Regions from separate parts of the Exiguobacterium sp. 9-2 genome, predicted to be linked through region 1. Evidence: riboswitches for the same ligand, from Rfam matches in the RefSeq annotation. Region 1 holds a riboswitch; the other holds the start of a gene.
What was found. A riboswitch is a leader RNA that binds a small molecule or an ion and turns the genes downstream of it on or off. The one in region 1 is predicted to bind lysine.

Region 1 (6,673 bases):
TCACGTGCCGTCTGAATCGTTTGCAGTAACAACTCGGCCGTCCCACTTGGAGCATCGACTTTTTGATTATGATGTTTCTCAAGCAATTCGATGTCATACGCCCCTGCCAGTGGCACCAGTGTCTTCAGTAGTTGCTGCACCATTGCGATACCATACGACATGTTATACGACTGGAAGATCGGAATTTCTTTTGCAGCGTCCTTGATGGACGCAAGCTCCGCTTCAGAAAAACCAGTCGTCGCGATAACGAGTGGCGTCTTTGTCGCCAGCCCGTATGCGAGTAGATCCGGTAGCAAACTCGGATGCGAGAAGTCGATGATCGCATCGACTGTTTCTGACATCTCCGTCAGCTCGGCATATGAAGCGATTGTATCGGATGACTTCGTCCGGTCAACGATCGCAACGACACTTTGCGCTGCTAGTTCGACGACGTATTGTCCTGTCGCCCCATAACCGTGTAACGCGAGTCTCATCGAACCACTCCTTTGTAAGCACGCATTGTTTCAAGTAAATGGGCATGACCCGATTCCGATTGACGGACGAGTGGTAAGCGCGGTGCACCGACAGCAAAGCCAAGTTCTTCAAGCGATGCTTTAACTGGAATCGGATTGACGTCACTGAACAAAGCACCGATGACTGGTAACAAGTCTGCCTGAATCCGGCGGGCCGTGGCGAGATCTTGCGCGAGTAACGCTTCAGCAAGTGCTTGTGTCTCTGCTGGATACGGATTTGAAAGAACCGAGATGACGCCCTGTGCACCCCATGCCATGTACGGTAGGATTTGATCATCATTTCCACAGAAGACCGCGAAGTCTTCCGGAATCGCCGCCATCAGTTCACCCATGAAGCTGACGTCTCCACTCGCTTCTTTAAAAGCTTGAATCCGAGGATGACGTGCCAATGTCACCGCTGTTTCGACGGCAATCGCAACACCAGTCCGTGACGGGACATTGTACAGCATGATTGGTAATTGTGTAGCATCAGCAACTGCCGTGAAGTGTGCGATGAGACCAGCTTGTGATGTTTTATTGTAATAAGGCGTCACAAGCATCGCTGCGTCCGCACCGAGGCGTTCTGCGAGTAATGTTTTCTCGATCGTTACTGCCGTGTTGTTCGAACCCGTTCCTGCAATGATGGGTACTCGTCCTGCCGTGACCTGAACGGCAGTCGTCAGTAGTTGTTCGAATTCCGTATTCGTCAATGTCGAGCCTTCTCCTGTCGTCCCTCCGACGACAAGTGCCTGAATCCCTGCTGCGAGTTGTTGCTCGATCAAGCGTTCGAATACATGTAAATCCAACTCGCCTGCTTCATTAAATGGTGTGACGAGTGCTGTACCTGCTCCTTTGAACATGAAGAACTCCTCCTTTTTTATGAATGAATCGACTCTTCGATCGCTTGGCGTGCAACTTGTACGGCGTTCGACGCAGCACCTTTTCGGATGTTGTCAGCTACACACCAAAGATGGAACGTGTTCGCGAGACTATCATCTTGTCGAATCCGACCGACGTAGACGTCGTCCGTCCCACTCGCATCGAGTGGCATCGGATAGCGTGTATTCGCGACATCATCGACGAGGACGACGCCGGGTGCGTTTTTAAGTGCTTCACGAATCGTTGCAACCGTCGTCGGTTGTGTAAACGTGACATTGATTGCAACCGAGTGAGAGTTCGTGACCGGAACCCGGACACACGTCGCACTGACAGGCAATGCTGGAAGATTGAAGATTTTTCTTGTTTCATCAATCATCTTCTGCTCCTCTTTCGTATAGCCGTTCTCAAGGAACACATCGATATGCGGCAAGATGTTATCGTGAATCGGATGCGGATAATTGACAGGTTCTTCTCCGCGCGCCCCACGCGCCAAGTCCTCGATCCCTTTTTGACCAGAACCCGATACTGCCTGATACGTCGTGTAATTGATCCGTTCGAATCCCAGTGACTGGAGCGGTGCTAAGGCGACGACGGATTGAATCGTCGAACAGTTCGGATTCGCAATTAAGCGATCCGTCGCTTGAATCGATTGTGGATTAACTTCTGGCACAACAAGCGGAATCGTCTCCTGCATCCGGAAGGCACTTGAGTTATCGACGACGAGTGTTCCATTTTCAGCTAGTAAAGGGGCATATTGTTCACTGATCGTTCCGCCCGCTGCGAACAGCGCGACATCGATACCGTCTTCCGTGATGTTCGGTGTCAACGCTTGAATCGTGATGTCTTCTCCTTTGAACTGTACCGTGTTCCCTGCTGAACGAGCAGAAGCATAGGCGGATAAGCGGCTGACCGGGAAATCCAGTTCTGCGAGTACTTGTAACATTTTTTGACCGACGGCGCCGGTTGCTCCAATGACGGCTACATGATACATGCTGTTTTCCTCCTTATAACTCGAACGCGTTTGCAATCGCTGCAACCGTCCGTTCGATATCTGCTTGTGCAATCGTATACGAGATACTGATTTCTGATGTCGTAACTTGATAGAACGGGATGTTCTCCGCTCGGAAGATCGCGAACAACTTTGAGGCAACACCTGTCGCATCTCGCATTCCGATTCCGACGACAGACAACTTCGCGTGCTGATCGTGGCGGTCGACCTTGACTGTCGTGAAGCGATCCATGATATCTTTCAATGCTTCGTCGAGGAACTCTTCCTCGTCGAGTGGACAAGAGAACGATAAGAAGATGTCACTGTCGAACGTCGTTTGACTGATCATGTCGATATTGACGTGACGGTTCGATAAGAGTTCGAAGATATCGGCTACTGCTGCATTCGTTTGCGGTACGTGTTTGATTGATACCGTCAAGACGTTCTTCGTCACACTGACACTCGTCACCGCTTTTTGTTCCATTGTTTCCGTCGCTTCCATGATCCATGTTCCCCTTTTCGATTCAAGTGTTTTCCCGACGAAGATGTGTACGCCGTATTTTTTTCCTAGTTCGACACTTCGCATTTCCATGACCTTCGACCCGAGGGCGCTCATTTCCATCATCTCATCATACGAGATATGTGGAATCGGTTGAGCAGTGGCATGGATTCGTGGATCAGCCGTATACACACCGTCGACATCAGTGTAGATTTCACACCGTTTATCAAGGACTGCCGCAAGAGCAACAGCCGTCGTATCCGATCCGCCTCGTCCGAGTGTCGTCACGTCACCAAGTTCGTTGACACCTTGGAATCCGGCGACGATGACAACATCGTACGTTTCGAGTTTTTGTCGTAATAGATCTCCATCGATCTGTTTGATTTTACTTTTCGTATGCACGCCCATCGTGCTGATCCCTGCTTGCGCGCCCGTTTGCGATAACGCTTTGACGCCAAGTGAGTTGAGAGCGATGCTGAGTAATGAAATCGTCTGTTCTTCTCCGATGGCAAGCAACCGATCGAGTTCTCGCCGCTCAGGGCGATCCGTGATGGCTTGCGCCTGAGCGATCAAAGAATCTGTCATCTTGCCCATCGCCGAAACGACGACGACGAGTTTTTCACCTTCGGCTGCGCGACTCTTCAAATAATTCGCAATAGACTGAATCTGTTCGACAGTCGCAACCGAGCTTCCACCAAATTTAAGTACAGTTGTCACAATCCTATCTCCTTTGTCCCGATACAGAAAAAAACGACGGGCCGGTAGGAGCGTTCCTACGGCCCGTCGTTATCACGATCGGACAAACGAAGACAAAGTCATTCGTTCTTTTACGTAAGATAGCGCTCCGAAACATCGGTTTCGGCAGTACAACGGATCTTAACCGTTGTACCAGCAAATAAGAAGAAGCATCTTCTCGTTCACTTCGGCGGACTTCCCCTTTCACATCATTCAGCATGCTTGCCTTCAAGAATGATGCTACTCATGTCATCCGCGCCTCTATCTGTCGGTTGTTAGTTACAGTTATAGCAGACATCTTTTGTTAAATCCAGTCATTTGACTGATTTTTTTCAAAATTCGTCAATTCGCAAGATGCTGTTTCGCGAGTTCGAGTTGCTCCGAAACGGCAGCAAACCCTGTACCGCCGTAGCTTGTCCGGCGTGCCACTGCTTGAACCGGATCGAGGAGCGGATAGACGTCTTCTGTGATATCAGGATGGAACGTTTGATACGTCTCGAGATTCAAGTCCTTCAGGAAACAACCGTTCTGCACACAGTAAAGGACGGCTTTCCCTACGATTTCATGCGCTTCCCGGAATGGTATGCCTTTCGTTACAAGGTAGTCGGCGAGTTCCGTTGCATTCGAGAAGTCTTGCATTGTCGCCTTCTTGAGCGCTTCGGTCTTAAACGTCGCGGATTCAATCATTCCGGTGAAGATTTGAACGGACTTGAGAACGGTATCTGCTGTATCGAAGACCCCTTCCTTATCCTCTTGCATGTCTTTGTTGTAAGCGAGTGGTAATGCCTTCATCGTCGTCAAGAAGCCCATCAGGTTGCCGTAGACGCGACCTGTTTTTCCACGAATCAATTCAGCAAAATCAGGGTTTTTCTTTTGTGGCATCATGCTTGAGCCTGTCGAGAAGGCGTCAGACAACTCGATGAAGCCGAATTCTTGCGACGCCCAGATGATGATTTCTTCACAAAAACGTGAGAGATGCATCATGACGGTCGAGGCGATTCCGAGATATTCAATGACAAAGTCGCGGTCGGAGACAGCATCGAGACTGTTCGGATAGACCGACTCAAAACCGAGCAACTCGGCAGAACGGAAACGGTCGATCGGGAACGTGGTCCCCGCGAGCGCGCCTGCCCCGAGTGGTGATTTCCGAATTCGTTTTTGATTGTCCGTCAACCGTTCGACATCACGTTCGAACATCCAGAAATAAGCGAGCAAGTGATGCGCAAGCGAGATTGGTTGTGCCCGTTGCAAATGCGTATACCCCGGCATAACCGTCTCGATATGTTGCTCAGCTTGTTCCGTAATGACCGATTGGAGCTCGCGTAATGCCGTCGTCAACGCTTCGACATGCTGCTCCATCCATAGATGTAAATCGGTTGCGACTTGATCGTTTCGGCTCCGTGCCGTATGCAGTTTCCCTGCAACTGGACCGATCTGTTCCGTCAACAAACGCTCAAGATTCATATGAATGTCTTCGTCCGCTAATGTGTAGGAATGGTCCTTTAACGTCGCTTCGAGTTGCTTTAATCCTTGCTGGATTTGTGTCCACTCATCTTGAGCGAGAATCCCTTGTTCAAATAACATCTGTGCATGTGCGAGACTGCCTTTCAAATCAACGCTTGCTAATTTTTGATCGAACGTGATTGATGCTCCGAAGGCTTCCGCTTGAGCGGAAGCACTTTCCGTAAAACGTCCACCCCAGAGTTTGGTCATTTCGTTACACCCGCCTGACGATGTACACTCGCATGCGTTGAAACGGCAAGACCGTGTAATTTGATGAAGCCTTTTGCTGCTTCATGATCGAATGCATCTTCTTTCGTGTACGTCGCAAGTTTCTCATCATAAAGCGAGACAGCCGACTGACGACCTGTAACAGTTGCATTTCCTTTGAACAGTTTAACGCGAACTTCTCCTGTAACGTCCTGTTGTGTTGCCGTCAAGAAAGCTTTCAAGCCTTTCGTCAATGGCGCATGGAAGAGACCGTTGTAGATTGTTTCTGCGTATTGTTTGCTGAGTAATGGTTTGAAATGCGCGACGTCCTTCGTCAATGTAATCGTCTCGAGTGTAGCGTGCGCTTTGAGTAAAACAGTTGCGCCTGGGCACTCATAGACTTCCCGCGATTTGATACCGACGAGACGGTTCTCGACGTGGTCGATCCGTCCGACCCCATGTGCTCCAGCGATGATGTTCAGTTCCGTAATCAGTTTCGCTAATGGATACTTCGTCCCGTTGATAGAAACTGGAACACCTGCTTCAAAGCCGATAATGACTTCTTCTGCCTGATCCGGAGCGTCTTCTGGTGCTACCGTCAACGCATATGCGTCTTGTGGTGGTTCTGTCCATGGATTTTCTAGGACGCCACATTCATTACTCCGTCCCCAAAGGTTCATGTCGATCGAGTATGGGCTGTCGAGGTTGATCGGGATTGGCACATTGTTTTCTTTCGCGTAGGCGATCTCTTCTTCCCGTGACCATTTCCATTCCCGAACCGGTGCGATGACTTCGAGTGACGGATCAAGTGCCGCGACCGAAACTTCGAACCGGACCTGGTCGTTCCCTTTTCCGGTACATCCGTGTGCGACCGCCGTCGCACCATGCTGATGTGCGACTTCGACGAGCTTTTCTGCGATCAATGGACGCGAAAGCGCTGAGATCAACGGATAGGCATTTTCGTAATGGGCGCCATATTGAAGTGCTGGCAAGACAAAGTCTTGTGCGAATTCTTCTTTGACATCGAGAACGATTGATTCGATCGCACCGACGAGGAGTGCTTTTTCCTTGATGACGGATAAATCTTTTCCTTCTCCGACATCCATGCATAAGGCAATGACATCATAGTCCTTGCTCAACCATTTGATGGCTACTGATGTATCGAGTCCCCCAGAGTACGCTAAGATTAATTTTTGTTTTGACATGTATAATTCCCTCCTGGTTTTTAATTCATTTGTCTGTATAAAAATTCATTATGAATTATATATATACATAGAAAACAAAAAAAAGAAACCCTTTTTGCAGGATTTCTTTCAAAATAACTTACATTTTCTTCTCCATCGTCCGGTGTGGAATGCCCGCATCGTCGAA
Region 2 (6,673 bases), 300 kb from region 1:
AGCGTTCATACCGGCAGTCATGATCGGCATCATGATGAATGCCATACCGAATGACCGAAGCATGTAGATGCCCATGATGGAATAATACGACGTATCCATGTTTAATTGCGTCAATTCCCATGTCCCGTACGTCATCAACGTCAAACCGAAGATAGCGAGCGGTCGAATACCGAAGCGGTCAAATAAACGACCGGCAATCGGTCCGGTGATTCCCATGATTAGTGATCCGGGCAAAAGGAGAAGACCTGAATCGACCGGTGAAAAACCGCGAATGCTTTGAAGGTAAATCGGTAAAAGCAACATCCCACCGAACAACGCCATCGTGACGATGACATTGATGAAGAGGGTAAATGAAAATTCTGGAACCTTCAAGACGCGAATGTTTAACATCGGATCTTCCATCGACAGCTCACGCATTGCAAAAGCAGCAATTCCAATTAAGCCGATGACGATCGTGCTGATGACGATCGGGCTATCCCAGCCGTCATTCCCGGCTTCACTGAATCCATAAAGGAGACTGCCGAACCCAATCGTACTGAATAATACACCAAGTGCATCAAAAGAAGGTTTCGAGAGTGGCTGTGTCAGGCGGAACCAGGCCGTACCGAGTAGCAATGTCACTAATCCAAAGAACGACATCGCATAAAACATGACGTGCCAATCATAGTTTTGGATGACATATCCCGTGATCGTTGGTCCGACTGCTGGAGCGAGAATCATCGCGATTCCGAGCATTCCCATGGCAGCGCCACGCTTATGCGGTGGGAACAATGTCATGAAGACATTTGATCCGAGTGGCATCAAGATACCAGCACCTGCCGCCTGAACGACACGCCCGATCATCATGACCGGGAAGTTCATCGCCATCGAACAGATGATTGATCCAAAGAAAAAGAGTGTCATCGACGCGAGGAACAACTGGCGGAACGTATAACTGCGCATTAAAAAAGCACTGATCGGAATCAAGATCCCGTTGACGAGCATGAAACCTGTCGTCAACCACTGGGCAGTGGACGTCGACACGTTGAAGTCATTGATTAGAACCGGTAACGCGACATTAATCAACGTTTGGTTCAAAATAGCAATGAACATACCAATCAGTAAGACCGTCAGTACTTTCGGAATACTGACGTTTTCAGTCGATACTTGTTTTGAAGGTGCTGCGACTGGTGGTGTCACGGTCATCGTCGGTTCCGTCTCGAGGGACTCCTCAAGTGTCGGTCCGTCAGTGGCCAGTGCGATGTCGGATTGACGATTCCGGCGGGCGATCCAGTTGACGCCGATGATGATCAGAATCGTGAACGCACTATATCCGAACAAGAAGGTAGTAGACATGAACGTCCCTCCTTAATCCTTATGAATGCGGACGGTCACATTCATACCAGGTCGAATGTCGAGTGATTTTTCTTGCGAGAGTGATACTTTAACTGGAATGACTTGTGCGACTTTCGTGTAGTTCGCATTTCCGTTTGAAGAAGGCATCATCGAGAACGTCGAAGCTGTCGTCATTCCGATCTGTTCCACTTCACCAGAAAGTGTCGTGTCAGGATAGCTGTCGACATACACGTCAACGGTTTGTCCGACTTTGATTTCATCGATTTCTGTTTCTTCGATGTTCGCTGTGACCCAAAGGTCGTTTAAGTCAAAACCATAGGCAAGTGGTGTACCGGCTGCGACGAAGCCGTTCTTTGTCGCCATCGACTGAACGATCGTTGCCTTCGCAGGCATCGAAACAGAAAGATCTGTTGGTTTTTGTCCAGCTTGCGCAGTCATGATGTGACCAAGTGTTGCACCGCTGTCGAGCGATTCGCCTGTTTTAGCAGACCAGTCCGTTAATTTACCAGCGCTTGGGCTAGCAATCGTTATCATTTTGCCATCGATTTTCGCATTGTCTGTTTTGACATAGCTTGTTGCTTGATCGTAATAGTAGTATCCGACGACCCCACCACCGATCAAAACGATGAGTGTAACGATATTAATGATTAATAATTTTTTCATACTCATGGGTGTGTTAGCATCCTTTCTTGTGTACAATCGATTCAAAAAAAGTACTCCTCTGGGGGGAGGAGTAATTAATATAGTTAATTATATGGATAGTTAGATAACAAACAACCAACAATTTCCGACAAAATGTTGGAAAAATAAATGATAACGGATTCATTTTTAAAAAGATGATGGAAAAGGAGTGAAATGCACATGAAAGAGAGCCGTGATCCACGACCAAAACGGTCACGTGACCGTATTACGATGGAATTGTTTCGTTTACTGAAGACAAATAGCTTTTCGAGCATCACCGTCAAGATGCTGACGGATGGGGCGGGTGTGAACCGCTCGACCTTTTATGCGCACTACACAGATAAATATGATTTGCTTGACCAAATCGTTGAGGAACAGATGATGGCGCTCGAACAAGCGATTCGGATTACAGGTACAGGCACTGTATTTCCGACAGTCGAACAGGTCAGTCGTTATTTTGCTCGTTTGTTCATTCACATTGAAGAAAACGAATTGTTTTACCAGACGATGCTCGTTCAAGGTCCTATCAAAACGTTCATCTCACGTTTTCTTGATACGTTGAAAGAAAATTATCGCCTCGTCTTTCGATCTCAAGTCGCAGAAGATGCGACTTTCGTCGATCGGGATTTGTTACTGAACTATGTCATTGGTGGACAGTTAGGATTATTGATTTCCTGGTTGCGAAACGGTCGACCATATTCATCCGCATATATGGCGGAGCAATTGAGCCGGATGATCGTCTTTGGAACGGTTGAAAGCATCGGTTTTCCGAAAGAAACGGAATAAGGTCATAGAAAAAGACAATCCCGCTAGGAAGTGTCTCGTATTCAAGCTTGTCGGAAGGCAAGTTCCTTCGTATAAATCGTACTTCGGTTTCGTCCGCTTTCTTTTGAGTAATACAACGCTTTATCTGCTTGTTGTAATGCTTCAAGAGACGTATGGGAACCACTAGAATGTGCAATCCCAAGCGAAATCGTGATTTGCAGATCAGGTACGTCTGCCGTCGGGAACAGGTTGCGTGCGACTGTCATCCGAGCCAACTCTGCGATTTTTTGAGCTTCTTTAGCTGTAGTGCTTGGTAAAATGATCAAAAACTCTTCACCACCGTACCGTCCGACGAGGTCATCCGGTCGTGTTAAGGAAGCGAGTGTCATGCCGAGTTGACGTAGGACATCATCCCCGGCGTCATGACCATATGTATCATTGACGTGCTTGAAGAAGTCGATATCAATCAAGACAAGTGAATACCCTTGATCCGTTGAACCGACAAGTGACAGTGAATCATCGAGACGGCGCCGATTGGCAAGTCCAGTCAAAGCATCCGTCATCGCTAGTTTTTGTTGATACTGAATGTTTTCGAAGTGACGGCGTAATTCCGTCAGCAGTCGAAAAGCAACAAAGCCAGCCAATAGATTAAAGAAGATATAAGCGATTGAAATTTTAAAGAATGTCGACCAGCTGTTTGTCAGGATATAGATGGCAGGTAACGAATAGAGAACACCAATTGACACCAATAATTGAAAATGGCGTGTCGAGACATGAACGAATCGACGTACGATTCCGATCGTCGTAATGATTAAGACGATAATCAGTGTGGACAGATAAAAACCCTCCATTTGATCGACGGGTGTCAAAAAGTAACGTGTCCCGATGATCATTATACCGGCGACGATGGCGCTCGGGAAACCACCGAATAGCATAGCGATCGCGACTGGGATGATTCGTAAATCCACACGGGCGACATCGATCTGAATGCCATTGAACATCAACAAAACTGCAATCAGACCACAGACAGTTCCCAATATGAGGCGTGTACTCCAGCTGGAATTCAGCGAAATACGTGGTCGATTCCGAAATGGTAAGAATAAGAGAGTAATCGTCGTGAACAGTAGACAAAAGTTAATGATGAATTGATTCATGATGGACAACAAATCCTCCCAACTCCCCCAGCTAACAGATTTCCATATATATACTCCAGTATACTCATCTAGGTAACGGTTAGACAGAGGTAAATGTTTAGATAAAACATAAAAAACGGTAGAAAATCTACCGTTTTTTATGAAGACGAAGTGAGCGTATCCTCATCCATCGTCAGTAAAATCTTATCGAAGACGCGAATCATCGTTTCCAGTTCTTCTTCTGTTAAAGTTCCGAAGCGATCTTGTAAATAGTTTCTTCGGACGACCTCGAGTTCCCGAAAAGCACGCTCTCCGTCATCCGTCAAAGCGAGGACAATCGAGCGACGATCTTCCGTCGAACGCGTCCGTGTGACATATCCTTGTTTATAGAGCTTATCCGTTAAAGCAGTGACTTGACTCGTCGCCAGCTCAAATTGTTCCGCAAGAAGTGTCGGACGCTGAGGACCGTTTTCTGAAAGACTTCGTAAGATGAAAAATTCGCTTCGGGTCGCTGTTCCTTCAAATAGTCGATTAAGTTCACGTCGCAGGGTACGAAGAATGACACGCATTTGTTCCTCGAGTCGGTAAGTCAGCAAATCACGTTCCTGTGGCATGCAAGCAGCATCCTTTCTCTCAGTGGACTTCTATCATTTAGTGTACTAAACATATCGGATTTTTACCATCTACTACCCCAGATTCAAAAAAGGCAATTGACAATTTCGTGGCGGTTTGTGTAATATGGCGTAGTAATAACTAATTTAATTCAGTTCTCACTCAACCAGTGGGATGGAGGTTGCAGTTCTTAAGAGTACGGTTACGGATGTCGTCAAGCGACAAATGAAGTGACCTGAAAGGAAGAATTGCCGAAATCAATCATCGCTTTGAAGATGATCGATTGGGATTAGATCGAATAGGTCTAATACTGTCACAAGTCGGGTATCACTTACTTGTGGAGAGCTATCTTTCACGACGGTAGAATGAGGCGCATTCATTTTATTATGTTGCGTTCTCATCTTCCATCTGGAAGATGAGGGCGCTTTTTGTTTTTTCATTCAAAAAGTGTCCTCTCAAAAAATCTAAACAGAGAGAAGCGAACGAAATGAACAAACTAGATGTGAAACAAACAACAGATTCGACAGCCGAAGGATTAAAACGTGGATTACAAGCCCGTCATATGTCGATGATCGCCATCGGTGGGGCAATCGGAACAGGACTTTTCATCGCGTCCGGTGCTTCCGTTGCAGCAGCAGGACCAGGTGGTGCACTCCTATCGTATGCAATCGTTGGTCTGATGGTCTACTTCCTAATGACGAGTCTTGGCGAAATGGCGGCGTATATGCCTGTCGCCGGATCCTTCTCGACATACGGGACAAAATTCGTCGATCCATCATTCGGCTTTGCACTCGGTTGGAACTACTGGTACAACTGGGCGGTCACGATCGCAGTTGAGCTCGTTGCAGCACAAATCGTTATGACGTATTGGTTCCCGGACGTTCCTGGATTTTACTTCAGTGCCTTATTCCTTTTACTCATGATCGGCTTGAACTACTTCTCCGTTAAAGGTTTTGGGGAAGCGGAATATTGGTTCGCCATGATTAAAGTCGTCACTGTCATCGTCTTCTTAGTCGTCGGTGTTGCGATGATTTTCGGTGTCTTTACATCGGAGCCACCGGTTGGCTTTAAAAACTTTGCTCTCGGGGATGCGCCGTTCGTCGGTGGTATTCCTGCCGTCATCGGGATCATCCTCGTTGCTGGATTCAGTTTCCAAGGAACGGAACTAGTCGGAATTGCCGCAGGTGAATCGGAAAATCCGAAAAAAAACGTTCCAAAAGCAGTCAAACAAGTCTTCTGGCGCATTTTACTCTTCTACATCCTTGCGATTTTCGTCATCGGTATGCTTATTCCGTATACGAGCCCGAACTTGGTTTCCAATGACATCACGGACGTTGCCGTTAGTCCGTTTACGCTCGTCTTTGAAAAAGCAGGTCTTGCGTTCTCGGCAGCACTCATGAACGCCGTCATCTTGACATCTGTTCTATCTGCTGGTAACTCAGGTATGTATGCTTCCACACGGATGCTGTATACACTTGCTCGTCAAGGAGATGCACCAAAGTTCTTTGCAAAAGTGTCGAAAAATGGGGTACCGCGTAACGCCTTGCTTGCAACAGGAGCAATCGGTGCGCTCTGTTTCTTAACATCGATGTTCGGTGGACAAGTCTATCTGTGGTTACTCAATGCTTCAGGTATGACAGGATTCATCGCATGGCTCGGAATTGCGATCAGTCACTATCGTTTCCGTAAAGGATTCCTTGCACAAGGTCATTCGTTGAAAGATTTACCTTACGTGGCACCAGCGTTCCCGTTCGGTCCGCTGTTTGCATTCGGTCTTTGTTTCCTTGTCATCGTTGGTCAAAACTATGCAGCATTCCTTGCTGATCGAATTGATTGGGTCGGGATTGCCGCGACGTATGTCGGAATTCCGTTGTTCCTTGCCTTCTGGTTAGGACACAAATTCAAAAACCGGACGTCGATTGTTCGTTACGAAGAGATGGACTTCCCAGAACATCCACGTCAATCGTAATCAACTAGCCGCCTTCTATTTATAGAAGGTGGTTTTTTGTTCCTAAAAAAGAAAACGTTTTCTAAAATATAGTTTTGAAAAAGTATAAAAAAGGAATCAATGAATACATATTTGAGAATAGGAATTTTGAAAAAGAGAGGGAGGGAGATACATGACTACATCTGAATTATTTTTTACA

Region 2: another riboswitch for lysine. It lies ahead of VJ374_RS01210 (amino acid permease); the one in region 1 lies ahead of VJ374_RS02630 (aspartate kinase).

Annotation. Positions count from the first base shown of each region.
Region 1 covers NZ_CP142850.1:500,988-507,660, reverse strand. Annotated here, with positions in the region: gene dapB (4-hydroxy-tetrahydrodipicolinate reductase) at 1-473, opposite strand, end outside; gene dapA (4-hydroxy-tetrahydrodipicolinate synthase) at 470-1,351, opposite strand; gene VJ374_RS02635 (aspartate-semialdehyde dehydrogenase) at 1,369-2,361, opposite strand; gene VJ374_RS02630 (aspartate kinase) at 2,375-3,574, opposite strand; lysine riboswitch at 3,687-3,864, opposite strand; gene argH (argininosuccinate lyase) at 3,935-5,305, opposite strand; gene VJ374_RS02620 (argininosuccinate synthase) at 5,302-6,507, opposite strand; gene VJ374_RS02615 (GNAT family N-acetyltransferase) at 6,626-6,673, opposite strand, start outside.
Region 2 covers NZ_CP142850.1:198,749-205,421, forward strand. Annotated here, with positions in the region: gene VJ374_RS01185 (DHA2 family efflux MFS transporter permease subunit) at 1-1,335, opposite strand, end outside; gene VJ374_RS01190 (HlyD family secretion protein) at 1,348-2,004, opposite strand; gene VJ374_RS01195 (TetR/AcrR family transcriptional regulator) at 2,197-2,802, shown strand; gene VJ374_RS01200 (diguanylate cyclase) at 2,844-3,935, opposite strand; gene VJ374_RS01205 (MarR family winged helix-turn-helix transcriptional regulator) at 4,073-4,528, opposite strand; lysine riboswitch at 4,694-4,882, shown strand; gene VJ374_RS01210 (amino acid permease) at 5,014-6,495, shown strand; gene VJ374_RS01215 (solute:sodium symporter family transporter) at 6,647-6,673, shown strand, end outside.